Regions from separate parts of the Aminobacter sp. P9b genome, predicted to be linked through region 1. Evidence: riboswitches for the same ligand, from Rfam matches in the RefSeq annotation. Region 1 holds a riboswitch; each other region holds the start of a gene.
What was found. A riboswitch is a leader RNA that binds a small molecule or an ion and turns the genes downstream of it on or off. The one in region 1 is predicted to bind cobalamin.

Region 1 (9,645 bases):
CATCGCCATGGCCCTGGCCAAGGGTGCCAGGCAGCGTGGCGCGAAGATCGTCGAGAACGTCAAGGTCACCAAGATCCATTCGAAGAACGGACGCGTCTCGGGTGTGTCGTGGGCACAAGGCGGCGAACAGGGAACCATCGAGACGGACGTCGTTGTCAACTGCGCCGGCATGTGGGCGCGCGAGCTGGGCGCGCAGAACGGTGTCACCATCCCACTGCATGCCTGCGAGCACTTCTATCTCGTCACCGAGGCCATCCCGGGCCTCGGCCGCCTGCCGGTGCTGCGCGTGCCGGACGAATGTGCCTACTACAAGGAAGACGCCGGCAAGATGATGCTCGGCGCCTTCGAGCCGGTCGCAAAACCCTGGGGCATGGACGGCATCCGCGAGGATTTCTGCTTCGACCAACTGCCCGAGGACATGGACCACTTCGCGCCGATCCTCGAAATGGGCGTGAACCGCATGCCGATGCTGGAAACGGCCGGCATCCACACCTTCTTCAACGGTCCCGAGAGTTTCACCCCCGACGACCGCTACTATCTCGGCGAAGCGCCGGAGCTTGGCGGCTACTGGGTCGCCGCCGGCTACAACTCGATTGGCATTGTCTCCTCGGGCGGTGCCGGCATGGCGCTGGCGCAGTGGATCCACGACGGCGAGGCGCCGTTCGATCTTTGGGAAGTCGACATCCGCCGCGCCCAGCCGTTCCAGAAGAACCGGCGCTATCTCAAGGAGCGCGTCTCGGAGACGCTCGGCCTGCTCTATGCCGACCATTTCCCTTATCGCCAGATGGCAACTTCGCGAGACGTCCGCCGCTCGCCCCTGCACGAGCATCTGAAATCGCGCGGTGCCGTGTTCGGCGAAGTCGCCGGCTGGGAACGTGCCAACTGGTTTGCCCGCGAGGGCCAGGAGCGCGAATACCGCTACTCCTGGAAGCGTCAGAACTGGTTCGACAATCAACGCGAGGAGCATCTGGCGGTCCGCAACGGCGTCGGGCTGTTCGACATGACCTCCTTCGGCAAGATCCGCATCGAGGGCCGCGACGCTCTGGCCTATCTGCAGCGCCTCTGCGCCAACGACATGGACGTCGAACCCGGTCGGATCGTCTACACGCAGATGCTCAACCAGCGCGGCGGCATCGAGAGCGACCTGACGGTGACGCGCCTTTCGCCAACAGCCTTCCTGGCAGTTGTGCCGGGCGCAACGCTGCAGCGCGATCTCGCCTGGTTCCGCAAGCATTTGGCCGACGAGTTCGTCATCATCACCGACGTAACCGCGGCTGAATCGGTGCTCTGCCTGATGGGGCCGAGCGCGCGGAAACTGATCGAGAAAGTCAGCCCCAACGATTTCTCCAATGAAAAGAACCCCTTCGGCAGCTGGCAGGGAATCGAGATCGGCATGGGTCTCGCCCGCGCCCATCGCGTCACCTATGTCGGCGAGCTCGGCTGGGAGCTTTATGTGTCGACCGACCAGGCGGCGCATGTGTTCGAGGCAGTCGAGGAAGCCGGGGCCGATCTCGGGCTGAAACTCTGCGGCCTGCACACGCTCGATTCCTGCCGCATCGAAAAGGCGTTCCGCCATTTCGGCCACGACATTACCGACGAGGACCATGTGCTGGAAGCCGGCCTCGGTTTTGCCGTGAAATCCGGCAAGGGCGAGTTCATCGGCCGCGACGCGGTGCTGCGCAAGCGTGACGCCGGCCTCACCCGCCGGCTGGTCCAGTTCCGGCTGGCGAACCCGGAACCGCTGCTCTTCCACAACGAGGCCATCGTCCGCAACGGCAAGATTGTCGGAACAATCACGAGCGGAAACTACGGCCACCACCTCGGCGGCGCCGTTGGCCTCGGCTATGTGCCCTGCGCCAACGAAACAGAGGCCGATGTGCTCGGCTCGCGCTACGAGATCGAAATCGCCGGCGAGCGTTTCGCTGCCGAAGCCTCGCTCAAGCCGATGTACGATCCGAAGGCCGAGCGCGTGCGCATGTAGCCGCCCCTTACAAAATCGCCCGCGCTGACATATTCAGTCGGATGAGAATTGAGCGCAGTGAGGCCGGTGGTGACGAACAAGCAGCGACGCGTGTGGTGGGGTGACTTCAAGGCAGCCGATTTCGCGTCGATCGACCCCGAGGCGACGATCGCCATCATGCCCGTTGCCGCCATTGAGCAGCACGGCCCGCATCTGCCGGTGTCGACCGATCTGACCATCATGGAAGGCTTGCTGGCCGAGGTCTTCGCCCACCTGCCCGAAAATCTCGACGCCCGCTTCCTGCCCATCCAGGCCGTCGGCAAATCCGACGAGCACATCCATGCACCGGGCACGCTCAGCCTGCCTGCCAACATGCTGGTCGACGCCTGGACTGAGCTTGGCGCTTCGATTGCGCGCGCGGGCATCCGCAAGTTCGTCTTCGTCACCTCGCATGGCGGCAACGAGGAGGTGATGGGAATCGTCTCGCGCGAGCTGCGCGTGCGCTTCGGCGCGATGTCTGTGCGTTCGAGCTGGGGCCGTTTCGGCACGCCCGACGACCTCTACCCTGCCCGCGAAATCCAGCTGGGCATCCATGGCGGCGATGTCGAGACCTCGCTGATGCTGCATTTCCGGCCCGAGCTGGTCGACATGGCCAAGGCACAGGATTTCACGTCCAGCTTCGAGCGCGCCGAAAGTGCGTTCGACCTGCTGCGCTCGCACGGGCCGCACGGCTTTTCATGGATTGCCAGCGATCTCAACCCGCATGGTGTCGTCGGCAATGCCGCTGTGGCGACCGCTGAAAAAGGCCGGCTCACGGCTGCGCATCAGGCTGACGGTTTCATCCGGTTGCTGCAGGATATCCGCAAGGCCAGGCTCGGCGACTGGATCGCCTGAAGGCTTTCACACGGCTACGCCACTTCAGTAGCCCTCATGGTGAGCCTGTCGAACCACGAGGGCGCTAGGCACGCCAAGTTCTGCACGTCCCAAAACCTGTGGTTCGACAGGCTCACCATGAGGTTTTGGGATGCCCGTCATCGACGGGCTAGACGTCCAGCCCGAACGGCACTCCCTCGAAGCAATCGGCACCGCGTCCGATCGCGGCGATCGCCGTCACCATGCGGCCATTCCGGTCCAGGATCTGGTCCGCCACTGCGATCAGGCGCGGATTGGGCGTCGCCGTCGGCGAGAGTTTCCGCAATAGATCCGCCAATTCCGCCTCGTCTCGGGAGGGGTCGAGAGCTGCCGCAATGATGTAGGCGGAAGCGGTCGAGCGGCTGACACCCGCCCAGCAGTTGATCGCCAATGGACGCGACCGGTCCCAGGCGCGAGCAAAATCCAGCAGACGGCGCACATGTACCTCGCCGGGCATCGTCATGCCGTCCTGCTCGGCGGCGATATCGTGCATGTTCATCAACAGGTGGTTTTCGGCGCGAATGACTGCCGGCCGCGACATCTCCGTGCCGGCGGAGAGCAGCGAGATCAGCCGCTCGGCGCCGACGCGCACAACCGTCTCTTCGATCCTGGAAAGCGGGCTGACATAGATCACAAAACAGCTCCCTCGCCGATGGGCTGCCGGTCCTGCGCCCAGTCGCCCAATGCAACGTCAAGCCGCCGCCATTCAACCTCGTGCCCGGGCAAGCCGCAGCGTAGCTGCGTCGGCCGGTCGGCAAAACTGCGCACCAATATTCCCTCCCGCCCCAGCGCCTTGAACAGCCCGGCCGTGTCGGGGATATCGACGTGGCGGAACAGCGACGTGCCACCGGTAACAATCACGCCGGCACGGGCAAAGGTCTGGTCGAGCCGGTGGGCGGCGTGCGCCAGCGTGGTCCGCATCTCGCGCTGCCAGTCGGTGTCCGATAACGCCTTGATGCCATATTCGAGCGAAGGCACCGCCACCGACCACGGGCCCAGTTCCTCCTCCAGCCGCGCGGCGATATCGGGGTGCGCCAGCGCAAATCCGAGCCGGATACCTGCAAGGCCATAAAACTTGCCGAACGAGCGCAGGACGACGATTCCGCCCTGCTCGACATCGCCGACTAGGCTCTGCGCCTGCGGGCCGACGTCCATGAACGCCTCGTCGACGACCAAAAGCCCACCGCGGGCGCGCAGGCTGGCTGCGAGTTCGAGCAAGTCCGAGCGCAGGACGACGCGGCCATCGGGATTGTTCGGATTGACGACGACGGCAAGGTCGGCCACGAAAAGCTCCTCGAACGTGCGTGTCTCGGCAACATGGTGTCCGGCAATCGCCGCGGCTCGCGCGTGCTCCTGATAAGTCGGCCCAAGCACGAAGGCGCGGCCCGGGCGCACCAGCGAGGCGATGCGCGGCAAGAGGATCTGCGTGCCCGGAGCCGGCACCACATTAGCCGCCGACGTCGCGCCATAGGCGGTCGCGGCGACAGCGGCGAGATCACGGGCCCTGCCCGGCTCCGGCAGGCGCGACAAGGCTGTGGCAGGCAGCTCGAAAAGCGGATAGGAGTTCGGATTGATCCCGGTCGAAAGGTCGACGAACGGCTCGGGCGCTCCCGGAAACAGCGCCCTCGCCCGCTCCAGGCTGCCGCCGTGGTCCACAGTCCCGGTCCTACGTCCTGCAAGAAGCGTCATGTTTGTTCCGCTTGCCTTCCTGTCGCTTCTGTTCGAACTCGGTCTGGGTTACCCGGACCGGCTGGTGCACGCCATCGGCCACCCGGTGATCTGGATCGGCAAGCTGATATCCTTTCTCGACACCAGCCTCAACCGCGCCACCGATACCGACGCCAGACGCCGTTTTCTGGGCGTGGTTGCCCTCGTCGTCATCGTCGCCGTACCGGCCGCATGCGCATTTGCCGTCGAGCGCCTGTTCGGGCTTGTCCCCTTCGGCATCCTTCTCACGGCAATCGCCGCTTCCAGCCTCGTCGCCCAGCACAGCCTCGGCAGCCATGTGAAGGCAGTCGCCGATGCGCTCGACAGCGGCGGCATCGTCGCCGGCCGCAAGGCAGTGTCGCAAATCGTCGGCCGTGACCCCGAACGCCTCGACGAGGCCGGCGTCAGCCGCGCGGCCATCGAAAGCCTGGCCGAGAATTTTTCCGACGGCATCACCGCTCCGGCATTCTGGCTCGCTGTTTTCGGCTTTGCCGGCGGAGCCGGCTACAAGGCCGCCAACACCGCCGATTCGATGATCGGCCACCGCACCAGCCGCCACGAAGCCTTCGGCTGGGCCGCTGCCCGTTTCGACGACCTGATCAACCTGCCGGCGTCGCGGCTGACTGCCCTTTTGATCGTGCTCGCCGCATTCCTGGTGCCCGGCACCGACCCAAGGGGCGCCTGGCAGGCGGTGTGGCGCGACGCCCAAAAACATCGCTCGCCCAACGCCGGCTGGCCTGAATCCGCCATGGCCGGCGCTCTCGGCCTCGCGCTTGCCGGTCCGCGTGCTTATGGCGGCGTCATGGTCGACGATTCCTTGATGGGCGATGGCGGCCGGCGCGAGGCCAATGCCCAGGACATCCGCGCCGCACTCCGGCTCTACTGGACGGCCGATGCGTTGATGGTCGGCGCTCTGGGGCTGATCGCCGCGATCTTCTGGCTCTGACCGCCTCGGGCGCTCAGAACTCGATGCCCTTCTGCGCCTTCACGCCAGCCGAGAAATGGTGCTTGGTGGCGCCCATCTCAGTCACAAGGTCGGCAGCCTCGACCAAAGCCGGCTTGGCGTTGCGGCCCGTGACCACGACATGCAGCCCCTCGCGCCTGCCTTTGAGCGCGGCGACCACCGCGTCGAGGTCGAGATAGTCATAGCGCAGCGCGATGTTGAGTTCGTCGAGCACGACGAGAGCAATGCTCGGATCGGCCAGCAATTCCTGCGCCTTGGCCCAAGCGGCCTCGGCCGCCGCGATGTCGCGCTTGATGTCCTGCGTCTCCCAGGTGAAGCCTTCGCCCATCGTGTGCCAGACGACGCGGTCGCCGAAGGCAGCAAACGCGTCCTGCTCGCCCGAATGCCAGGCGCCCTTGATGAACTGCACGACGCCAACGCGCTGGCCGTAGCCGAGCATGCGCAGCGCCAGCCCGAAGGCCGCCGTCGACTTGCCCTTGCCGGGGCCGGTGTTGACGATCAGCAGGCCCTTCTCGACAATAGTCTTTCCCGCCACTTCGGCATCCTGCACCGCCTTGCGCTTGGCCATCTTGCTACGGTGCCGTTCGGCTTCCTGTTCGTCGATCGTCTTCATCATTTCACCTTCATCGGCAGGCCGGAAACCATGAACAGCACTTCGTCGGCTGCCGCCGCCACTTTCTGATTGAGCCTGCCGGCATCGTCGCGGAAGCGGCGGGCGAGCGCATTGTCGGGCACGATGCCGAGCCCGACCTCGTTGGAAACCACGAACCAAGGTCCGCGCGGCCGCGACAGCACGTCGGCAAGCCGGGCACTTTCCGCCTCGACGTCATGATCCGCCAGCATGTGATTGGTGAGCCAGAGCGTCAGGCAATCGACCAGCACCGGCGTGCCATCGAGCACGCTGCCGAGCGCACCCACAAGATCGAGCGGTGCGTCGAGGGTCAGCCAGCCATCGCCACGGCGGCCGCGGTGAAGCGAGATGCGCTCGCGCATCTCGTCGTCATAGGCCTGCGCCGTGGCGATGTAGGTCCACGGCGCAGGAAACTGCGTGATCAGCCGCTCAGCATGCGCGCTCTTGCCGGAGCGCGCACCGCCGAGCAGGAAGGTCAGCTTCTCAGGCAAGGCGGCCGTGCAGCGCCGGGGCCTGTCCGCCCATGAAGCGGTTGCGCACGAAGCCGGCAATCGCACCCAGCACGACCCAGAACACCAGGTTGGTGATGGTGACGGCGACGACGAAGTTGTGATGCAAGTCGGCCGCGATCGGCGAGTCGTGGCTTTCGGGCTGCGGCGCGCCGATGATGTGCGGCGCGACGATCAGCGCCACGCCGAGGATCGCCAACGGCAGCGACTGGCGGAAAGCGATGAGCGCGAGGCCGGCGGCGGTGGCAACAACCGTGAAGGTCCACCAGACCTGGCGCGCGCCGAGATCGGCGGCGGGCATGGCCGGCAACTCGGGCGGCAGGCCAAGACCAGGCGCCAGTGTGAAGACGGCGAAGCCGGCAAAACCCCAGAACACGCCCTGGCGCCAGTTGGCGATACCGCCGGCGAATTCGGAAGCTGCGACCAGGATCAGCGCGAAAGCAACGCCGCTGACGATGTTGGCGAGTGCCGAATAGGCGAAGCGTTCGAACCCGTCGGCGGGCGCCCAGGCTTCGACCTCTTCTTCGGCAGGAGCCGCAACCTGCGCCGCAGGAGCGGTCGCTTCGGTGCCGGCCGTCGGTGCGGTGGCTTCAGTGCCTGCGGCTGGTGCCGCGGCATGCTCGTGACCGCCCGCATTTTCATAGGTCTCCGCTTTGAGAATCAGCGGAACGGTTGCATAGGTCTGGAGCGCGGCAAGGATCACGCCGGCCAATAGGCCGCTGATCGCCGCGATGAACACGACGTTGCGAAAAACAGACATGGCTAGAGTGCTTTCGTTAGTGGCAGGGGAAAGCCATCGAGTGGCGATAGTCGTGGGCAGCGTTGTGCACCACTTCCATATGCGAGAACCCGAGGAAGCCAACAACGAAAAGGCCGAGCAGCGCCGCAAGCGCGAGCTGCATGGTGCGCGACTGCGAGGAAACGTCAGCGCCGATTGCAGAAACAGTATTCATCTTGAAGTCCTTTCGCCCTCCACCCGAGGGCACCGAGATAAGTGCCTGTCGCCGGCAGGTCTCCTGGCTTGCGGATCGACACCCTTCCCCGCCTTCCCGAAGCAAGCTTCAGTGGCATTTGGGGAGAGCTAACCGCATACAGTTGCGGGGGCAGCCACGGCTTCGGACCCTCAAAGGGCCCTTACCGCATTCCCTCTTGATTCCGTAACGGAACCGACGACCCGGCAACTATAGAAACAAATGGCTTGGGCGGCAAACCAAATTCCGACGCCGCAGCGCTCGAATGCGTCAGCAGCGTGCAGCTATTTGCTCGGCCACCAGGTGCTGGAGCCGCCACAGATGCCGGTCGTGGATGGCTCGATCCTCGAGATTCTTGACCACATTGTAGAGATAATCGGCGGCCGAGCCCCAATGGCCGCAGGTCGTGGCCAGCCGCTTCACGACCTCGTCCTCGCCCAGCGCCCCGGCATAGGCATGGCCTTCGCGGTTGATGACGAAGGCGAGCGCGGTCAATGGGCCCTCATCGGTGGCAAGGCTCAGCCAGCGCGGCTTGTAGGTCGAAGGCTTGAGTGTCATTTCGCGGCGAAACAGCTTGTCGAGTTGCTCGCGCCGGTCGCCATCCATCAGCCGCAGCGCCACACCCTTGCACTGGCCGCCGCGATCCATGCCCATCATCAGCCCCGGCTCGGCCTTGGTGGCGCGCCAGCGGGTCATGTTGATGCAGAACGAGCGATGCCAGCCGCGTGCCACCGCCACCTTCTCCTCCGTATGGTCGACCTCCGGCTTCCAGATCAGCGAGCCATAGGCAAACAGCCACAGCGGCCCCTCATCGGCATTGTCCGCCAGCGTCTCGTCGATCATGCGCTCATAGTCGGCATCGTCGAGATGCTGCGCGTCCGGGTCGGGGCCGGCGTCGGCCACTTCGCGATGGCAGCGCGCCACCAGATCTTCGGTCAACGACATCACGCGACCGTTCATTGCTGACATCCCCGAACCCTGTGCATGACGTTGGCTAGTCCCTCTCTTGCCCCGGTTCAACCATGATAGTGCTGCAGGAGCGGCGAAACACCCGAAAGCCGAAGCGAATGGCCATGACGATGCAACCGACCACCGACCAAGTTCAAGCCCGAACCCCACGCGTCCAGGTCATCGACATCGCCCGCGGCACAGCACTCGTCGCCATGGCCATCTATCATTTCGCCTGGGATCTCGAGTTCTTCGGCTATGCCGACCCGGGCATGACCGCCTTCGGCGGCTGGAAACTGTTCGCCCGCTCGATCGCGTCGAGCTTCCTGTTTCTTGTCGGCGTAAGCCTCGTCCTTGCCCACGCCAAGGGCATTCGCTGGCGCGGCTTTCGGAAACGGCTGGCAATGGTCGTTGCCGCCGCCGCGGCAATCTCCGTGGCGACATGGTTCGCCATGCCCGACACCTTCATCTTCTTCGGCATCCTCCACCAGATCGCCTTTGCCAGCGTCGTCGGCCTTGCCTTCCTGCGCCTGCCGCCGCTGCTGACGCTCGTCGTGGCTGCCCTCGTAATCGTGGCTCCCAGTTACCTGCGCAACGAGGCCTTCAACCATCCGGCGCTGCTTTGGGTCGGCCTCAACACCGTTGCCCCGCGCTCCAACGATTTCGTGCCCGTCTTCCCCTTCTTCGGGGCGGTGCTGGCAGGCATGGGACTTGCCGGGCTGGCGCTTAAATCCGGCCTGTTCGACGCCCTGGCGCGCTTGAAACCCGGCGCCTGGTCGAAACCGCTCGACTTCTTCGGCCGCCACAGCCTGGCCTTCTACCTCATCCACCAGCCGGTGCTGATCTCGCTGGTCTGGGCCTGGGCGCAGTTCTTCCCCGCGCCGGTCGAAACCCGCGAAGTCGGCTTCCTGAAGTCCTGCCAGATCTCCTGCGAGCAAAGCCGCGACACCGATTTCTGCGCGCGCTACTGTGTCTGCATGCTCGACGAGCTGCAGAAAGACGATTCACTCGACCGCCTCTATGCCAGCGACAAGAGCCCTGAA
Region 2 (9,645 bases), 600 kb from region 1:
AAACATCATCACATAGGCAATGCCGGTGTGCAGCACCCCGATGCCGGCCAGCCAGCCCCATGAGGCGGGCGCGATGTCACTGGCGAAATTGGCGAAGGGCGCGAGCATGACCACGCCGACCGCCGTCTGGCACAACACCGTGACCTCCGGCCGCTGCTCGCCCAGGCCCTTGGCCAGGATCGTCACCACCGCGTAGAGGAAGGCGCCGCCGAGCGCTATGGCGATGCCGATCATCCAGGTCGTCGTGACCGGATTGTCCGAGACGACGAGGCCGCTGGCCAGCACGACGCCGAAGAAGGCAGCCGCCATCCAGGCGACCTGGTCGGCGGTGATGCGCTCCTTGAGAAACAGCACCCCGATCAGCACCACGAAGAACGGCTGGATGTGGTAGACGATGGTCATCACGGCGATCGAGGTCTTGGCGAAGCCCGCGAAGAACGCCGTCCAGCTCAACACCATGCAAACGCCGCAAAGCGCAGCGCGTCCGAGGCGGCCCCAGGACAGCGAGCGATCAGGCAGGTAACCGCGCACGAGGCACCAGGTGCCGAGGAACAGCGAGCCGAACAGGCAGCGCCAGAACACTGTCGTGACCGGGTCGACGCCGGCCTCCGTGACGAAGGCGCCGACGGTGCCGGCAATCGCCATGGCGACGGCGAGGTTGAGGGCGGGAAAGCGGGAAGCGTTGATCATGCTGGTCTTCCTTGGCGATGATCAAGCAAGCCCGCATTGACGATTTCATTCAAACGAATAGATTTGGCAAACCCTATTCGAAATACTGATACCGCCATGGCTTTGCCGCTCGACCTCGATCTGCTCAGAACGTTTGTCGCCGTTGCCGACAGCGGCAGCTTTTCCCATGCCGCCTCACGGGTCGGGCGCAGCCAATCGGCGATCAGCATGCAGATGCAGCGGCTGGAACAGACTGTCGGCAAGCAGCTTCTGGTCCGCGGCCCGCGTGCGGTCCTGCCCAACGCCATCGGCGAGGAGCTTCTGGTCTATGCCCGCCGGCTGCTGAAGTTGTCCGACGAAGCCTGGGCCAGCGTCACCCGTCCCGAGGAGGCCGGCAGCGTGCGGCTCGGCGTGCCCGACGACTACGCCGCCTTCCTGCTGCCGCCGGTCCTGTCGCGCTTTGCTGCCGCCCACCCGCTGGTCAACGTGGAACTGATCTGCGAGCAGTCGACCTCGCTGGTGAAGACCTTCGCCGACGGACGGCTCGACCTCGCCATCATTACCCGCGGCCCCGAGCAGGCGATCGAGGTGCTGCAGCGCGAGCGGCTTGTCTGGGTCGCCTCGCCCAACCATGTCGCCTGGGAGATCGATCCCCTGCCCGTCGCCCTGTTCGAGCCGGGCTGCGTCGCGCGTAAGAGCGTGCTGCAGGTGCTGGGTGCGGCCGACCGATCGTTCCGCTGCACCTACTCCAGCGCCAGCCTGCTCGGGCTCATCGCCGTGGTTCAGGCGGGATTGGCCGTCGCCGGCCTCGCCCAGCGCAGCGTGCCGCCCAGACTGCGCGTCATCGGCGAAGCCGAGGGCCTGCCGCCGCTGCCCGAGATGGAGATTGGCATCCTGCGCAACCCGCAGACCGGCAATTCCGCGGTCGAGCGGCTCTACGAGTTCCTCCGCCGCGACCTGACACAGCAGTCCTGATGTAAGCCGGCTTGCTGCCAGCGAATGGCTGCCATGCACAGCACGCATTGCTGCAATGCACCAACATCGCTTGTGCCGCGAGCGACTTGAGGAAACTGTAGACCTAAATCGTTTCAGCCTCCCCCGAGTCCGACATGCCCTTGCCGATCCTCGCCCTGGCCGTTGCATCCTTTTGCATCGGCACCACCGAATTCGTGATCATGGGCCTGTTGCCCGAGGTCGCGGCCGACCTCGGCGTGTCGATCCCGGCCGCCGGCCTGCTCGTCACCGGCTACGCCCTCGGCGTGGTCATCGGCGCCCCCATCATTGCCGTGGGCACGGCAAAACTGCCGCGCAAGCCGGTGTTGATCGGGCTTGCGATGATGTTCGTACTCGGCAACCTGCTCTGCGCCATCGCCCCGACCTACTGGACGCTGATGATCGCCCGCGTCATCACCGCCTTCGGCCACGGCGCCTTCTTCGGCATCGGCTCGGTGGTGGCGGCAAGCCTGGTGCCGGCCAACAAGCGCGCCAGCGCCATTGCCCTGATGTTTGCCGGCCTGACGCTCGCCAACATCCTCGGCGTGCCCGGCGGCACGGCACTGGGCGAGGCCTTCGGCTGGCGCATGACCTTCTTCGCCGTCGTCGCCATCGGCCTGATCTCGGTCGCGGCCATCGCCTTCCTGGTGCCGGCGGGCGTCGCCCCTCCCGGCAAGGGTGGCGTGGCCAGCGAGGTCAAGGTGCTCGGCAAGCTGCAGGTGTGGCTCGCCATGATCATCTCGGCGCTCGCCTCGGGCAGCCTGTTTGCCGTCTTCACCTACATCAAGCCGATCCTGACCGACGTCACCGGCGTGTCGGTTGCATCGGTCACCTGGATCCTGCTCCTCTTCGGCGGCGGCATGACCATCGGCAACATCATCGGCGGCAAGCTGGCCGACTGGAAGCTGATGCCGACTGCCATCGGCGCGCTGGTGGTGATGGCCGCGATCCACGTCGCCTTGGCCCAACTCGGCTATTCGGCGCCCGCCGCGATCCTGCTTATCTTCCTCTGGGGCGTGATGACCTTCGTCATCGTGCCGCCGATGCAGATGCGGGTCGTCGAAACCGCCTCGGAAGCGCCGAACCTTGCAGCGACGCTCAACCAGGGCGCCTTCAACGCCGGCAATGCCGCCGGCGCCTGGGCCGGCGGTGCCGCGATCTCGATGGGCGTCAGCTATGCCGACCTGCCTCTCGTCGGCGCGGCGATCGCACTGTCCGCCTTCGGCGTCGCGCTGTTTTCCTTCGCGCTCGACCGGCGTGACGCAATTCAGCAGGCGGCATGACGCTTTAGCGATTGTCAGCACTTCGCAGCTGCTGTAGCCACCTCATTGATGGTTCCTGCTGCCTGACTCGGGCAGCGGATTAAATGGGAACACGGTGAGACGTCCCTGACGCGAAACCGTGGCTGCCCCCGCAACTGTGAGCGGATAGCAAATCGGAAAATGCCACTGGCCAAACGGCCGGGAAGGCTCCGAGGAGTGATCACCCGCAAGCCAGGAGACCTGCCATCATCCGATTAACTCAACCGGCCGGGGTGTGCCGCGGAGATGATGATGGTTGCGACTGCCTTTTTCCGTACCGGCGCGCTCACCGGATCGTTCTGCCACCTCCGCCTGACTGCGGAGACAGGGCATGCTCGATCGCGTCCACACCGCTAGCCGCCTCGTAGGCACCACCCCGACACTGCTCGAACTCGACGGCGTCAGTTGGGGGCCTCGCGGTTCCCGGCCTATTCTCGAACCAGTGAGCCTTGCCGTCGCGCCTGGCGAAATGCTCGCCATCGTCGGCCCCAATGGCGCCGGCAAATCGAGCCTGCTGCGCTGCCTCTACCGCTACCACAGACCGGTCTCGGGAACGGTCCGGCTCGACGGCACCGACATCTGGACGATGAAGCCGCGTGACTGCGCCCGCCGCATCGCCACCGTGCTGCAGGAAAGCGCCTCCGACTTCGGGCTGACCGTGGCCGAGATCGTCGAGCTGGGGCTGACCCCGCACGCAACCGGCATTCGCACCGGCGATCAGGACTACGACCAGGTCGAGGCAGCGCTTGCATTGCTCGGCCTGACCGCGCTCGCCGCGCGCGACTTCAACTCGCTGTCCGGCGGCGAGAAGCAGCGCGTGATGATTGCCCGCGCGCTGGTGCAGCGGCCCGATCTGCTGATCCTCGACGAGCCGACCAACCATCTCGACATCCGCCACCAGCTTGAAGTTCTGGAGCTGCTCGGCAATCTCGGCTGCACCGTCATCGTCTCCCTGCACGATCTGGCGCTGGCCTCCGCCCATGCCGACCGCGTGCTGGTGATGGACGCAGGCCGCGCGGTTGCTTGCGGCAGGCCGGCAGACATCCTGACGCCCGAACGCATCCGCTTGAGCTTTTCCGTCGGTGCGATCCTCGACGACCATCCCATCACCGGTCGCCCGCGCTTTTCCTTCCACCTCGAACGCTGACAACAACTCAAGGAGCCCCAATGCGCCTGCCCATCATCGCCGCCGCCCTGCTCGCCACCTGTGCTTCCGCCGCTGCCAGCGGCTTCCCCGCCACCGTCAAGAGCTGCAACCGCGACGTGACTTTCGAGGCCGCGCCCAAAAGGGCTGTCTCCCACGACGTCAACCTGACCGAGATGATGCTGGTGCTCGGTTTGGCTGACCGCATGGCCGGCTATTCCGGCATTTCTGGCTGGAAGACGCTGGACGAGAACCTGCGCAAGGGCGTCGGCGAACTGCCGGAGCTCGCGCCGAAATACGTCACCAAGGAAGTGCTGCTGGGTGCCGATGCCGACCTGTTTTTCGCCGGCTGGAACTACGGCATGAAGGTCGGCGGCGACGTCACCCCCGACACGCTCACCCCCTTCAAAATCCCGGTCTACGAGCTGACCGAGAGCTGCATCCACATCATGAAGAAGGACAAGTCGTCACTTCAGGACATGTATGCCGACCTGCTCAATCTCGGCGCGATCTTCGGCGTGCGCGAAAAGGCGGAAGCGCTGGTGGCAGGCTACGAGAAGGAGCTCGCCGATTTCCAGGCGTCGCTGCCCAAGCTGGACAGGCCGGTCAGCGTGTTCCTCTATGATTCCGGCGAGCAGAAACCCTTCACCGCCGGCCGCTACGCCATGCCGACAGCGATCATCGAGGCCGCCGGCGGCAAGAACATCTCCGACGACGTCGAGTCGAGCTGGGTCGAGATCGGCTGGGAGCCGGTCATCGACCGCAACCCCGACATGGTGGTGATCGTCAACTATGGCGAGGTCACCGCCGAGCAGAAGATCGAGTTCATGCGCTCCAACCCGGCCTTCAAGGACATAACCGCGGTCAAGAACAACAGCTTCTTCGTACTCGAATACATCGAGGCGACGCCAGGTCCGCGCAACATCGCCGCCATCAAGCGGCTGGCCGCCGCCTTGCGGGCCGACTGACCGTGTCGCACCGCCACCTCGTCGCGGGGCCAAGGCACGCCCTGATCCATGCCATGCCGGCCCTGATCCCGGGGCTGGTCATACTGCTCGTCGCCGCCATGGTCATCGCTGTCGGCGTTGGTCCGGTCGCGATCCCTCTTGAGACCGTGTGGGGCGTGATCGCCAACAAGCTGGTGCCGGGAAGCGTCGAGGTGGCCTGGTCCAGCGGCCGCGAGAATATCGTCTGGGACGTGCGCGCCCCACGCGTCATCCTGGGCGCGGCCGTCGGCGCCTCGCTGGCGCTGGTGGGTGCGGCGCTGCAATCGGTGACGCGCAACCCGCTCGCCGACCCGCATCTGCTCGGCGTCTCGTCCGGCGCTGCCTTCGGCGCGATCATGGCGCTGATCCACGCCGGCATGATCTTCGGCGCCATCACGGTGCCGGTGTTCGCCTTTGCCGGAGCGCTGGCGGCGACAGCGCTGGTGCTGGCGATCGCCAATTTGGCACGGGTGCAGTCGGCCGGCCAGCTGATCCTCGCCGGCGTGGCGGTGAGCTTCATCATCAGCGCCGCCGGCAATTTGTTGATCTTCATCGGCGATCCCAAGGCCGCCCATGTCGCAATCTTCTGGATGCTCGGCGGGCTCGGCCTGGCGCAGTGGAGCCACCTGCCCTACCCGCTTGCAGCCCTCCTTGTGGGCGGCGCCTGGCTGATGACGCAGACGCGCAACCTGAACGCCATGACGCTCGGCGACGAGAGCGCCACTGCGCTCGGCATCCCGGCCCGGCGATTTCGGCTCAATGTGTTTGTCGTCTGCGCGCTGTTGACCGGATGTGCCGTCGCCTATTCCGGCGCAATCGCATTCGTCGGCCTGATGATCCCGCATATCGTGCGCTTCTTCGTCGGCGGCGACTATCGCCGCGTGCTGCCGCTGTCGGCGCTGGTGGGAGCCATCTTCCTGATCGCTGCCGACATGGCCGCCCGCACGGTGATGCCGCCGCAGGACATGCCGCTCGGCATCGTCACCGGACTGATCGGAGGCGTGGCATTCGTGGTGCTGATGCGGCGCCGGACGACAAATTGAGCGTCAGTTGGTAATGCAATGCAAGACGACGCAAATCCAGTTGCACCCCCGGTTTTTCCTAGCTATGGATTTGCCATGAACACGACTTCGCTCCAGAACATTTGGTGGCGGGCCAGCTGACAGCGGCCTCTTGAAGCGCGTGCGCGTGAAAATTGTGATGGCCGCAACGGGATTTCCGGGCGGCCATTTGCTTTTTTCGAACCAGGCTCCGGACGCTCCCACGGCAACAGATGGAGACGGGAATGACGTTGGAACTGCTTGATAACGGTGCCGAGCGCTACGTGACCGGAGGTGGTGTTTCCATCACCAGGCAGCGCCATGAGACCGCCTATGCCGGGGCGATCGAGACCTATCTCGATGGGCTGAACAGCCGGCGCGGCGCGGTCTTCTCCTCCAACTACGAATATCCCGGCCGCTATACCAGATGGGATACCGCGATCATCGACCCGCCTGTCGTGATCTCGGCGCGCGGCCGCGCCATGAAGATCGAGGCGCTCAACGCCCGCGGCGAGGTGTTGCTGCCGGTCATCCACGCGGCACTGGCGCCGCTCGAGGAACTGACCATCGGCGAGACGACGAAGCGCCTGATCGCGCTTCAAGTGGCAACGCCCGGGCGTGTCTTCACCGAAGAGGAGCGTTCGCGCGTGCCGTCGGTGTTCACCGTGCTGCGTGCCATCACCGCACTGTTCAAATCGGACGAGGACAGCAATCTCGGCCTTTATGGCGCCTTCGGCTACGACCTGGCCTTCCAGTTCGACCCGGTCGAGCACAAGTTGGAGCGTAAGGAGAGCCAGCGCGACCTGGTGCTGTTCCTGCCCGACGAGATTCTGGTTGTCGACCACTATTCGGCCAAGGCCTGGCACGACCGCTACGACTATTCCGGCAAGGGTTTCTCGACCGAAGGCATCGCCCGTGACAGCGCTGCCGAGCCCTTCAGGGCTTCCGACCGCATTCCCCCACGCGGCGACCACGAGCCGGGCGAATATGCCCAACTGGTGCGCCGGGCGATGGACAGCTTCAAGCGCGGCGACCTGTTCGAGGTCGTGCCCGGCCAGATGTTCTACGAACGCTGCGAGACCGCACCGTCCGAAATCTCGCGCCGGCTGAAGACGATCAACCCCTCGCCCTACTCGTTCTTCATCAATCTTGGTGAAAACGAATACCTGATCGGGGCGTCGCCGGAGATGTTCGTGCGCGTCAACGGCCGCCGCGTCGAGACGTGCCCGATCTCGGGCACCATTAAGCGCGGCGACGACGCCATCTCCGACAGCGAGCAGATCCTCAAGCTGCTCAACTCGAAGAAGGACGAATCCGAGCTGACGATGTGCTCGGACGTCGACCGCAACGACAAGAGCCGCGTCTGCGAACCGGGCTCGGTGCGCGTCATCGGCCGCCGCCAGATCGAGATGTATTCGCGGCTGATCCACACCGTCGACCACATCGAGGGCCGGTTGCGCGAGGGCATGGACGCCTTCGACGCCTTCCTCAGCCACGCCTGGGCGGTGACCGTCACCGGCGCGCCCAAATTGTGGGCGATGCGTTTCATCGAGAGTAACGAAAAGAGCCCGCGCGCCTGGTATGGCGGGGCGATCGGCATGGTGCATTTCAACGGCGACCTGAACACCGGCCTGACCCTGCGCACCATCCGCATCAAGGACGGCATCGCCGAGGTGCGCGCAGGCGCCACATTGCTCTACGATTCCATTCCCGAGGAAGAAGAAGCCGAAACCGAACTGAAGGCCTCAGCCATGCTTTCCGCCATCCGCGACGCCAAGACCGGCAACTCCGCAGGCACCGAGCGCACCACCGCGCGCGTCGGCGAAGGGGTCAAGATCCTGCTCGTCGACCACGAGGACTCGTTCGTCCACACGCTGGCCAACTACTTCCGCCAGACCGGCGCCGACGTCTCGACCGTGCGCTCGCCGGTGCCCGAGGAAATCTTCGACCGCATCAAGCCGGACCTCGTGGTGCTTTCGCCCGGACCGGGCACGCCGAAGGATTTCGACACGGCGGCGACGATCAAGAAGGCACGCGACCGCGACCTGCCGATCTTCGGCGTGTGCCTGGGCCTGCAGGCGCTGGCCGAAGCCTATGGCGGCGAGCTGCGCCAGTTGGCGGTGCCGATGCACGGCAAGCCGTCGCGCATCCGCGTCTCCAAGCCGGGCATCATCTTCTCCGGCCTGCCCAAGGAAGTGACCGTCGGCCGCTACCATTCGATCTTCGCCGATCCGGTGCGCCTGCCCAGCGATTTCGTCGTCACCGCCGAGACCGAGGACGGCGTCATCATGGCGTTCGAGCACAAGAAGGAGCCGATCGCCGCGGTGCAATTCCACCCGGAATCGATCATGACACTCGGCCACGACGCCGGCATGCGGATGATCGAGAACGTCGTCGCGCACATGCCGCGCAAGGCCAAGGACAAGGCGGCCTGAGCGGCCGCCGGGACTGCAAGCAGAGATCATGAGCGAAACCGAAACACAGAGCTTGTCGGCCACGCGCGGTGGACAGCCATCGTCCAAGCGGCGTGTCGCCAGGCTCGCCTTCTGGTCGATCATCATCGGCGCGGGGGTCATGGGCCTGAAATTCGTCGCCTGGTGGATGACGGGTTCCGTGGCGCTGTATTCGGACGCGCTCGAATCGATCGTCAACGTCGTCGCCGCCATGGCCGCCTTCTGGGCGATCAAGATCAGCCACAAGCCGGCGGACATGGGCCACCAGCACGGCCACCACAAGGCGGAATATTTCTCGGCCGTGCTCGAAGGCGTGCTGATCGTAGTTGCCGCCTTCCTCATCCTGTTCGAGGTCTGGCGCAGCTGGGGCGTGCCGATGGACGTCGAGCAGCCCTGGTTCGGCCTCGGCATCAACGGCGTCGCAGCAGTGATCAACGCGATCTGGGCAAGCGCGCTGATCCGCGTCGGCCGGGCCGAACGCTCGCCCGCCATGGTCGCCGACGGCCATCACATCATGACCGACGTGGTGACCTCCGCCGGCGTGCTGATCGGCCTCGTCGCTGCCGTTGTCACCGGCTGGAAGATCCTCGATCCGGCACTGGCCGTGATCGTGGCGCTCAACATCCTGTGGCAGGGCTGGCACGTCATCAGCTCGTCGATGGACGGGCTGATGGACCGCGCCGTCGAGCTCGACGAGCACATGCGCATCCGCGACATCATCTCGGCCAATTCCAAGGGCGCGATCGAGGTCCACGACCTCAAGACCCGCATCGCCGGCCGCGCCACCTTCATCGAGTTCCATCTGGTCGTCGACGCCGACATGACCGTCGGCGAAAGCCACGTCATCTGCGACCGCATCGAGGATGCGCTGCGGGCCGACATCCCGTCGGTGCGGGTGATCATCCATGTCGAGCCTGACGACGAGGCCAAGCTGCCCAGGGGCACTGTGGCGGTGCCTTTCGCGTGATCTTGAGCTGATGTAGCCCGGCCTGGCATGCGAAAACAAAGAAGAACGCGCACCGGCTCGAGGAAACGCCCCGCTCGAACCGATGCGCCCGG
Region 3 (9,645 bases), 840 kb from region 1:
TCGAAGGACCTGCCCATGGCGGCCCTTTCATTTGTTCCACCCCGAAGAGTGCTGCAGACATCGTCAATGAACTAGCCGGAATGCGCGGCGACTATCCAGAAAACGCAAAAATGCAGCAGGGTGGATGCATTGCCGTTCATTTTCGTTGGCAGCCGGATGATCGGTGCTAGTCTGGCCGGATGCTGATGGAAGAGGCGTCCGTTCGAAGGGTACCGCTTTCCGATCATGTCTTGTTTCAGTCGAACGATCTCGACTGCGCCAGGGAGCGGGTCGCCCAGAAGTTCTGCAATCACCGACTGGACATCATCGGTGATCGAAAATCTTTTCGTGTCACACACAATCATGCCCCCGGCGAGATGATCTCGCTGAATTACATCAGCTATGGCGCCGACGTGCTGATCGACCCCGGCGAACTTGGCGACTTCTATCTGATCCAGATGCCGGTTTCGGGCACGGCGACCGTCCGCAACGGCTCGCGCGAATTCATCACAAACCGCAGCATCGCCTCCGTGCTCAACGCCGACCTGGCGACGAGGATGAAGTGGTGGCAGGGCTGCGCGCAACTGCTCATCCAGGTGCGCAAGGCGCCGCTGCACGCCTTTGCCATGCGCCTGCTCGACCGCGACATACCGGGGCCGCTGATCTTCGATCCGCTGGTGGATTTTTCGAGGCCCGAGATGCAGGCGTGGCGGCGCCTCGCCAACTCACTGTTCCAGGCCGCGGAGAGGAAGACGGCTTCAGCGGGATCGGGCATCCAGAACGTTCTGTACGAGCAGCACCTCCTGGAACTGTTCCTGCGCAGCCAGCCCAGCAACATGAGCCTGTTCTTCGACGACCGGAGGCAAGGTGCGGCACCTCGCCATCTCAAGCGCGCCGAGGAGTTCATCCGCGCCCATGCCGCCTTGCCCATCGGGCTGCACGAGATCGCCGGCGCCGCCGGTGTCGCGCCCCGGACGCTGCAACTTGCCTACAGGAATGCCTTCGGCATCTCGCCGCTGCGCGCGCTGACGCGCGAACGCATGCGCCGCGCCCGCTTCGACCTGGTGGCGAGCGAAGCCACCGTCACCGATGTCGCTCTGAAATGGGGCTTCACCCACTTCGGCCGCTTCGCCGCCGAATACAGGCATGAATTCGGCGAGCTTCCGCGCGAGACGCGACAGGCGCGCCACGGCTTGGGCCGCGCCACGCACGAAATGGCCTGACGAACGTCCCGCTAGGATTTGGCCAGCGAGGGTTTGACAGGAGCGGCAGCGCGCAGCGTCTGCTTGCGACCGGTTGGCTCGTAGGCAAACTCATCGACCACACGGCCGCCGAGCAGGTGCTCGGCAACGATGCGGTCTATGGCGGCCTCGGTGACGCCGCCATAATAGGTCCCCTCGGGAAAGACCTGGATGACGGGGGCGAGGTTGCAGGGGCCGAGGCAGGTCGACTTGCAGCTCATGGTGCCGTCGCCGCTGACGCGCAGCTTCTGGCGGTCCTGCTGGTTGCGCAGGTGACCCCACATGAGATCGGCGCCGGCGGCGTTGCACGGGCCGCCCTGGCAGACCAGCACGCGACGTTTCTGTGCCGGGATCAGCGACCCCTCCGGCACCAGCTTTTCGGCAGGCGGAACGGGAGCAGCCACTTCTGCGGTTTCGACAAGCCCGGCCATCAGCGCCGGCAGGAGCGCACTGTCGGCGAGGCCCTGTGCGATGCGGACATTGGGCCATGGCGCGCCATCCTCGGCCTGCCAGCGGCGCAGCGACTTGGTGAGCCAGGCGGTGAAGCTCGGCTCGATCGGCAGCATCAGCGGCAGGATGAGAATGTCGGAGGCACCGGCCTCACGCAGGGCTCCGAGCGCCTCTCGCAGCGACGGCGTGCCCTGCTCTGTGAAGCCGAAGCTGGCACCGGCGACGCCGGGAAGCGTGGCCGCAAGGCCGGCGAGTTGCTGCATCTGCCTGTAGGGCGCAGCGGCAAAGGCCGACTTGGCGACCAGCAGCACATGCCTTTGCGGCGCGGAGTTGTTTTCGCTTGAGTTCGACACCTGCAATCCCTGACCAGCCGTAGCGGGATTGCGGCAACGCAGGCCAAAGCCGGTGCCGGATGGCTACCGTTTCAACCCGCGCTCCTGTGGTACACCCCGCCCACGGAACCTCACTTGGTCAGGCAGGTCTCCTGGCTCGCGGGTCGTTGCTTCATCGCCCGTCTTCCCGGCTTCATGCCAGTGACGTGGTGGGCAATGTGGCTATTCACCATTGGGCATGATCGTTTCCGAAAAGCGGAAACCACTTTTCGGGACCATGCCCTGACCGCTCACAGTTGCGGGGCAGCTTCGGCTTCTACCGAATTCCCTCTTAGCTCCCGCCGAGAGGCGGGAGAACCATAACCACGCGGCAAGCTATAGGCGCGCATCGACAAGTCAAGCGCCTAAAGCTGCTCCGACTATTCCGCCGCCTCGGCGAAGGCGGCAGGCACATAGTTGAGGATCGGTGCCAGCCAGCGCTCCGTCTCTGCAACCGACATGCCCTTGCGCTTGGCATAGTCCTCGACCTGGTCGCGCTCGACCTTGGCGACACCGAAATAATAGCTTTCCGGATGCGAGAGATAGAGGCCCGAGACCGACGAGCCCGGCCACATCGCCATGCTTTCCGTCAAAGTCACGCCGGCATTGTTCTCGGCGTCGAGCAGGCGGAACAAGGTCGTCTTTTCGGTGTGGTCGGGCTGCGCCGGATAGCCGGGCGCCGGGCGGATGCCGTGATAGGCCTCGCCGATCAGCTCGTCGCCCGACAGGCTTTCGTCCGTCGCATACCCCCAGAACTCCTTGCGGACGCACTCGTGCATGCGCTCGGCGAAAGCCTCGGCGAAGCGGTCGGCCAGCGCCTTGACCATGATCGAGGAATAGTCGTCATTGGCGCGCTCGAAGCGCTCGGCGATCGCCACCTCCTCGATGCCGGCGGTCACCACGAAGCCGCCGACATAGTCGGCCTTGCCGCTGTCGAGAGGGGCTACGAAGTCCGACAGCGCGACATTCGGCCTGCCGTCGCGCTTGGTCAATTGCTGGCGCAGGGTGAAGAAGCTCGCGAATTCCTTTGTGCGGCTGTCGTCGGCGAACAGCCTGATGTCGTCGCCGACAGCATTGGCCGGCCAGAAGCCGATCACCGCCTTCGGCGCGAACCACTTCTCGTCGATGATCTTCTTCAGCATCGCCTGGGCGTCTTCGAACAGCTGGCGCGCAGCCGCACCCTGGTTCTCGTCCTCGAGGATCTTGGGGTAGCGGCCCTTGAGCTCCCAGGTCTGGAAAAACGGCGTCCAGTCGATGTAGCGGGCGAGCTCGGCGAGATCCCAGTTTTCGAACACCTTCGTGCCGAAGAAGCTCGGCTTCGGCGGCGTGTAGCCGGTCCAGTCGGCCTTGTGCGCATTGGCGCGGGCCTTTGCCAGCGGCAGCCGCTGCTTGTCGGCCTCCGAGCGGGCGTGCGCATCGGCGACCTTCTTGTATTCCGCTTGTACGGTTTCGACGTAACCCTGCTTCGCCTCGGCCGACAACAGGTTGGACACCACGCCGACCGCGCGGCTGGCGTCGGTGACATAGACGGCCTGGCCGCGCTCGTAGCGCGGGTGGATCTTGACCGCCGTATGGACGCGGCTGGTGGTGGCACCGCCGATCAGCAGCGGGATGTCAAAACCCTCGCGCTCCATTTCGGCCGCGACATGGGCCATCTCGTCGAGCGACGGCGTGATCAGGCCGGACAGGCCGATGATGTCGACATTCTGCTCCCGCGCGGTCTGCAGGATCTTGGTTGCCGGCACCATGACGCCGAGATCGATGATCTCATAGTTGTTGCAGGCGAGCACGACGCCGACGATGTTCTTGCCGATGTCGTGGACGTCGCCCTTGACCGTCGCCATCAATATCTTGCCGGCGGTCTGGCGCTCGCCATTGTCGATGCCCTTGGCGGCGTTGGCAGCCTTCTCCGCCTCCATGTGCGGCAGGAGCCCGGCAACCGCCTGCTTCATGACGCGGGCGGATTTCACCACCTGCGGCAGGAACATCTTGCCGGCGCCGAACAGGTCGCCGACGACGTTCATGCCGGCCATCAGCGGCCCTTCGATGACATGCAGCGGACGTTCCGCCTTCAGCCGCGCCTCGTCGGTGTCGGCGTCGATGAACTCAGTGATGCCGTTGACCAGCGCGTGGCTGATGCGCTGCTCGACCGGCCAGTCGCGCCAGGCGAGATCGCGCTCCTTGGCTTCCTTGCCGGCCGTGCCCTTGTAGCGCTCGGCCAGCTCGAGAAGGCGTTCGGTCGCGGTGCCGCCGGCCTTGGGCAGGCGGTTGAGAACGACGTCCTCGCAGGCTTCGCGCAGCTCCGGATCGATCGATTCATAGACCGCCAGCTGCCCGGCATTGACGATGCCCATGTCCATGCCCGCCTGGATGGCGTGGTAGAGGAACACGGCATGCATGGCCTCGCGCACCGGCTCGTTGCCGCGGAACGAGAAGGACAGGTTGGACACGCCGCCCGAGATGTGGACGTGCGGCAGGGTGCGGGTGATCTCTCGCGTCGCCTCGATGAAGTCGACCCCATAATTGTCGTGCTCCTCGATGCCAGTGGCGACCGCAAAGATGTTGGGATCGAAGATGATGTCTTCAGGCGCGAAGCCGGCCTGCTCGGTGAGCAGCTTGTAGGCGCGGGTGCAGATCTCGACCTTGCGCGCCTTGGTGTCGGCCTGGCCCCGCTCGTCGAAGGCCATGACGACGACGGCAGCACCATAAGCGTGGCAGAGCCGGGCGTGATGCAGGAAGGCTTCCTCGCCCTCCTTCATCGAGATCGAGTTGACGATCGCCTTGCCCTGCACGCATTTCAGGCCGGCCTCGATGATCTCCCATTTGGAGCTGTCGATCATCACCGGCACGCGCGCGATGTCGGGTTCGGCGGCGATCAGGTTGAGATACTCGACCATCGCCTTCTTCGAATCGATCAGGCCCTCGTCCATGTTGATGTCGATGATCTGGGCGCCATTGACGACCTGGTCGCGCGCTACCTCGAGGGCGGCCGCATAGTCTCCCGCCGTAATCAGCTTGCGGAACTTGGCCGAGCCGGTGACGTTGGTGCGCTCGCCGACATTGACGAACGGGATCTCGTCGGTGAGCGTGAACGGCTCGAGGCCCGACAGCCGCATCTGCGGCTTCAGTTCCGGTATCTGGCGCGGCGGATGCTTGGCTACGGCTTCGGCGATGGCCCGGATATGCTCCGGCGTCGAACCGCAGCAGCCGCCGGCGACGTTGATCAGGCCCTCGCGCGCGAATTCCTCGACCTGGGCGGCCATGAATTCCGGGCTCTCGTCATACTGGCCGAAGGCATTGGGCAGGCCGGCATTGGGATAGGCGCAGATGAAGGTCTCGGCGACGTCGGACAATTCGGAGAGATGCGGCCGCATGGCATTGGCGCCAAGCGCGCAGTTGAGGCCGACGGTGAAGGGGTTGGCGTGGCGGATCGAGTTCCAGAAGGCGGTCGGCGTCTGGCCCGAGAGCGTGCGGCCGGACAGGTCGGTGATCGTACCGGAGATCATCACCGGCAGGCGCACGCCCTTCTCGATGAAGATCTCTTCGCAGGCAAAGATCGCCGCCTTGGCGTTCAGCGTGTCGAAGATCGTCTCGATCAGGATGATGTCGGCACCCCCGTCGATCAGGCCGCGCAGCTGCTCGCCATAGGCGATGCGCAGGTCGTCGAAGCTGACGGCGCGGTAGCCGGGATTGTTGACGTCGGGCGAGATCGACGCCGTGCGGTTGGTCGGCCCGAGCGCGCCGGCAACGAAGCGGCGCTTGCCATCCTCCTGTTGGGCGCGGATCGCGGCACGACGCACCAGCCGCGCGCCGTCGCGGTTGAGCTCGTAGACCATGTCTTCCATGCCGTAGTCGGCCTGGGCGATCGAGGTCGACGAAAACGTGTTGGTCTCGATGATGTCGGCGCCGGCCTTGGCGTATTTGTAGTGGATTTCCTCGATCGCCTTGGGCTGGGTCAGGATCAAAAGGTCGTTGTTGCCCTGCTGGTGGCAGGCGCAGCCGGTGAACTTGTCGCCGCGGAAATGGTCCTCATCGAAGCCCAATCCCTGGATCTGGGTGCCCATCGCGCCATCAAGGACGAGAATTCGTTCGCGCGCCGCAGCCTTGAGCGCGGCCATCACCTCCGAACCGTCCGGCCTGGCGGACACGGCCCCAAACAGGGCGTCGAGGGAGGAGGCGTTTTGCGACATTTTACGTCCTTTCGGCGACAAAGCCGTCAGGTCACATAAAGACATCTTTATGTCAATATGTCGATAGGCAAACAGGCGCAATTGTTGCCCGCCGGCCCTTGCTGCGTCCGCGCTTCCAGGTAGCGCAGCGGTCCGGTACTCATCGTGCGCCGTGGAGCCGGCTATCTCACCTCGGCCCGCGCCCGCGGCCGCGCATCGTTGCGCTCGTGGGTGAAGATCGCGGCCGGCAAGGGCTCGCGGTTGCGGATGATGTCCGCACCCTTCTCACCCACCATGATCGTCGGCCCGTTGGTGTTGCAGGACGGCACGCGCGGCATCACCGAGCTGTCGCAGACGCGAAGGCCCTCGATGCCCCGCACCTTGAGCTCGAGGTCGACGACGGCCATGTCATCGGTGCCCATCTTGCAGGTGCCGACAGGGTGATGATCGGTCTTGGCATTGGCGCAACCGTAGTCAAACAGCTGTTCCTCGGTCACGATGTCCGGCCCCGGCAGCCGCTCGGCCAGCACGAACGGCTTGAGCGCTGCCTGCTGCATGATCTCGCGCGCGACCCTGAGGCCTTCGATCGACATCTTGCGGTCGTGCGGATCGGCCCAGTAGTTCGGGTCGATCAGGGGAGCGGCCGCCGGATCGTTCGAGGCCAGCCTCACCGTTCCGCGCGAGCGCGGATGCAGATAGGCTGAATTCAGCGTCACCCCTGCATTCTTGAGACGCGCCACGCCCGCCTCGATGCCCGAGCCGAGCCCAAGGTGGAACTGGATATCGGGCGAGCGCGCATCGGGATCGGCATACCAGAACCCGCCCGTCTCGAAGAGGCTTGATGTCACCGGCCCGGTACGGAACAGCACATATTGCAGCCCCGCCCACAGCGTGCGGTGCAGCTTGGCGACGTTGTCGTAGGTGTGATCGCCGGTGCATTCGGAGATCACGAACAGGTCTAGGTGATCCTGCATGTTCTCGCCGACGCCCTTGAGGTCGTGGACCACCGGAACGCCGACGCTCTTCAAATGATCGGCCGGGCCGATGCCCGACTGCAGAAGCAGTTTGGGCGAGCCGATGGCGCCCGAGGACACCAGGACTTCGCGCTCGGCGCGGATGATTTCGGTGCTGCTGCCGTTGGCAATCTCGACGCCAACCGCCCTGCCATTCTCCATCACGATACGGCTGACCTGGGCACCCATCCGAACGGTCAGGTTGCGCCGGTCCTTGATCGGCGCGAGATAGGCCATCGAGGCCGACGAGCGGCGTTTGTTGCGCTGGGTCAGCTGATAGAAGCCGACACCGGCCTGCTGGCGGCCGTTGAAGTCGTGGTTGTAGGGAATGCCGAGCTCCTGGCCGGCGCGGATATAGGCGTCGCAGATCGGCAGCGCCGCCGACGGCATCGACACGCCCAGCGGCCCGCCATAGGAATGGTAGTCGTCGGCAAAGCGCTGGTTGTCCTCGCAGCGCTTGAAATAGGGCAGCACCGAGCGATAGTCCCAGCCGGTGCAGCCGTCCTCGCTCGCCCAGAGATCGTAGTCGACGGCGTTGCCGCGCGTGTAGAGCTGGGCGTTGATGCTTGAGCCGCCGCCGATCACCTTGGCCTGTGTATAGCGCAGCACGCGGTTCTTCATGTGCTTCTGCGGCACTGTCTCCCAGCCCCAGCTCGCCACGCCCTTGGTCATCTTGGCAAAGCCTGCCGGCATGTGGAACAGCGGGTTCCAGTCGCCGCCGCCGGCTTCCAGCAGCAGCACACGCACTTCAGGGTCCTCGCTCAGCCGATTGGCGAGCACGCAGCCGGCTGGGCCGGCACCAGTGATGATGTAGTCGTAGCTCATCCCGAAAACTCTCAGAGACGCGCGACGGACAATGCGCCGTCGGCCTTGATGATGGTGCCCGTGGCGAAGCCGAAGCTGCCGCTGGCAAGGGCTGCCGCGATGCGGCCGATATCGTCCGGCTCGCCCCAGCGTTTGATCGGCACAAGCCCGTCGCCGATCAGCCGATCGTATTTTTCCTGGACCTTGGCCGTCATGTCGGAGCGTATGATGCCGGGCCGGATCTCGAACACGTCGATGCCGGAGCTCGCCAGCCGGAGCGTCAGCCCTTGCGTAAAGGCGGAGAGCCCGGCTTTCGACATGCAGTAGTCGAGCCTTTCCGGCGAGGTCATCTCGGCCGAGATCGAGGTGATGTTGATGATCGATCGCCGCTGGCTCGGCTGCGACATGGCCAGCATGGCGCGCAGTACCGCTTGCGTGAAGAACACCGTGCCGCGCAAATTGACCGCCATGATGGCATCGAAATTCTCGGGCGAAAGCTCGAGGAAGTCGCCGCGCACCTTGGACGCGATGCCGGCATTGTTGACCAGGCAGTCGAGCCGCCCGAAGTGATCGGCGATCTTTTCGACCGTCGCTGCATGGCCGTCGATCGCAGCGAGGTCGGAGACGACGAACAGGACCTTGGCGCCGTGTTTTTCAAGGCCGGATACGGCCTCCACCGCAGCCTGATCCATTTCTCGGTCGGTGATGGCAAGATCGAAGCCCGCTTCGGCCAATGCCTTGGCCACCGCCAACCCGATGCCGCGGCGCGCGCCGGTCACCAGCGCCACGGGTTTCGCCTGGATGCTCATGCCGCGAGATCCTTCCTGGCAATATGGTCGGCGACGCGCAGCGCCTGCGCTGCGATCGTCAGCGCCGGGTTGACCGCCGCCGAGGTCGGCAGGAAGCCGGCGTCGACGACGAACAGGTTCGGATGGTCGAAGGCGCGGCAGAAGACGTCGAGCGGCGCCTGCGCGGGGTCGTTGCCGATGCGTACCGTGCCGCACTGGTGCGACGGCGTGCGCTTGTCGAAAGCGCGTGACACGACGAGTGGGAAGCCCGCGCTACGCAGCACCTGCTTGAGCTTGGCCACCAGCCGCTCATGCGCCTCCCAGTTGCTGCGCACCCATTTCAGCACGATGCGGTCGCCATCGACCATGATGCGGCTTTCGGGCGACGGCAGGTCCTCGCTCATGGCGTAGAAGTCGATCGAATGCGCGGTCACCCGGTTGAGCAGCCACTCCGGCACCGAAGGCATCGCCCCCTTCAGGATCGTTCCCGAGATGCGTCCCAGCAGTTGCACATTGCCGAGCGGCGGGCCGCCCTCGCCGTCGGAAAGATAGAAGTCGTTGAAGCCGAAGGTCTTCTGGTAGACAGAGTCGTTGCGGAACCAGGGGCTCACGGCGATAACCGCCGTCGAGTTGTGGTTCATGAAGTTGCGGCCGACCTGGTCGGAGCGGTTGGCGAGCCCGGTCGGATTGCTGTCGTTGGCCGAGCGCAGCAGCAGCACCGCCGACTGCACCGCACCCGCCGACAGGATCACCAGCTTGGGCTTCAGTACCGCCGTCTCGCCGTTGCTGACATAGTGAACAGCGACGATCCGGCCGTCCGGGCCGCTCTC

Region 2: it holds a riboswitch for cobalamin, as region 1 does, so the genes downstream of both, WHT83_RS22085 (ABC transporter ATP-binding protein) here and WHT83_RS19090 (CbtB-domain containing protein) in region 1, are expected to answer to the same signal.
Region 3: it holds a riboswitch for cobalamin, as region 1 does, so the genes downstream of both, WHT83_RS23210 ((2Fe-2S) ferredoxin domain-containing protein) here and WHT83_RS19090 (CbtB-domain containing protein) in region 1, are expected to answer to the same signal.

The regions. Positions count from the first base shown of each region.
Region 1 covers NZ_CP150082.1:3,865,992-3,875,636, forward strand. The annotation lists gene WHT83_RS19050 (FAD-dependent oxidoreductase) at 1-1,981, shown strand, start outside; gene WHT83_RS19055 (creatininase family protein) at 2,051-2,854, shown strand; gene WHT83_RS19060 (tyrosine phosphatase family protein) at 3,003-3,506, opposite strand; gene cobD (threonine-phosphate decarboxylase CobD) at 3,503-4,561, opposite strand; gene cbiB (adenosylcobinamide-phosphate synthase CbiB) at 4,560-5,525, shown strand; gene cobO (cob(I)yrinic acid a,c-diamide adenosyltransferase) at 5,539-6,156, opposite strand; gene cobU (bifunctional adenosylcobinamide kinase/adenosylcobinamide-phosphate guanylyltransferase) at 6,156-6,665, opposite strand; gene WHT83_RS19085 (CbtA family protein) at 6,658-7,443, opposite strand; gene WHT83_RS19090 (CbtB-domain containing protein) at 7,460-7,636, opposite strand; cobalamin riboswitch at 7,672-7,869, opposite strand; gene WHT83_RS19095 (gamma-glutamylcyclotransferase) at 7,925-8,614, opposite strand; gene WHT83_RS19100 (DUF1624 domain-containing protein) at 8,728-9,645, shown strand, end outside.
Region 2 covers NZ_CP150082.1:4,470,017-4,479,661, forward strand. The annotation lists gene WHT83_RS22070 (DMT family transporter) at 1-690, opposite strand, end outside; gene WHT83_RS22075 (LysR substrate-binding domain-containing protein) at 787-1,644, shown strand; gene WHT83_RS22080 (MFS transporter) at 1,779-2,945, shown strand; cobalamin riboswitch at 2,978-3,187, shown strand; gene WHT83_RS22085 (ABC transporter ATP-binding protein) at 3,295-4,110, shown strand; gene WHT83_RS22090 (ABC transporter substrate-binding protein) at 4,131-5,075, shown strand; gene WHT83_RS22095 (FecCD family ABC transporter permease) at 5,129-6,136, shown strand; gene WHT83_RS22100 (anthranilate synthase) at 6,379-8,568, shown strand; gene WHT83_RS22105 (cation diffusion facilitator family transporter) at 8,597-9,553, shown strand.
Region 3 covers NZ_CP150082.1:4,707,256-4,716,900, forward strand. The annotation lists gene WHT83_RS23205 (AraC family transcriptional regulator) at 231-1,202, shown strand; gene WHT83_RS23210 ((2Fe-2S) ferredoxin domain-containing protein) at 1,214-2,023, opposite strand; cobalamin riboswitch at 2,127-2,379, opposite strand; gene metH (methionine synthase) at 2,422-6,231, opposite strand; gene WHT83_RS23220 (GMC family oxidoreductase) at 6,393-8,048, opposite strand; gene WHT83_RS23225 (3-ketoacyl-ACP reductase) at 8,060-8,836, opposite strand; gene WHT83_RS23230 (GMC oxidoreductase) at 8,833-9,645, opposite strand, start outside.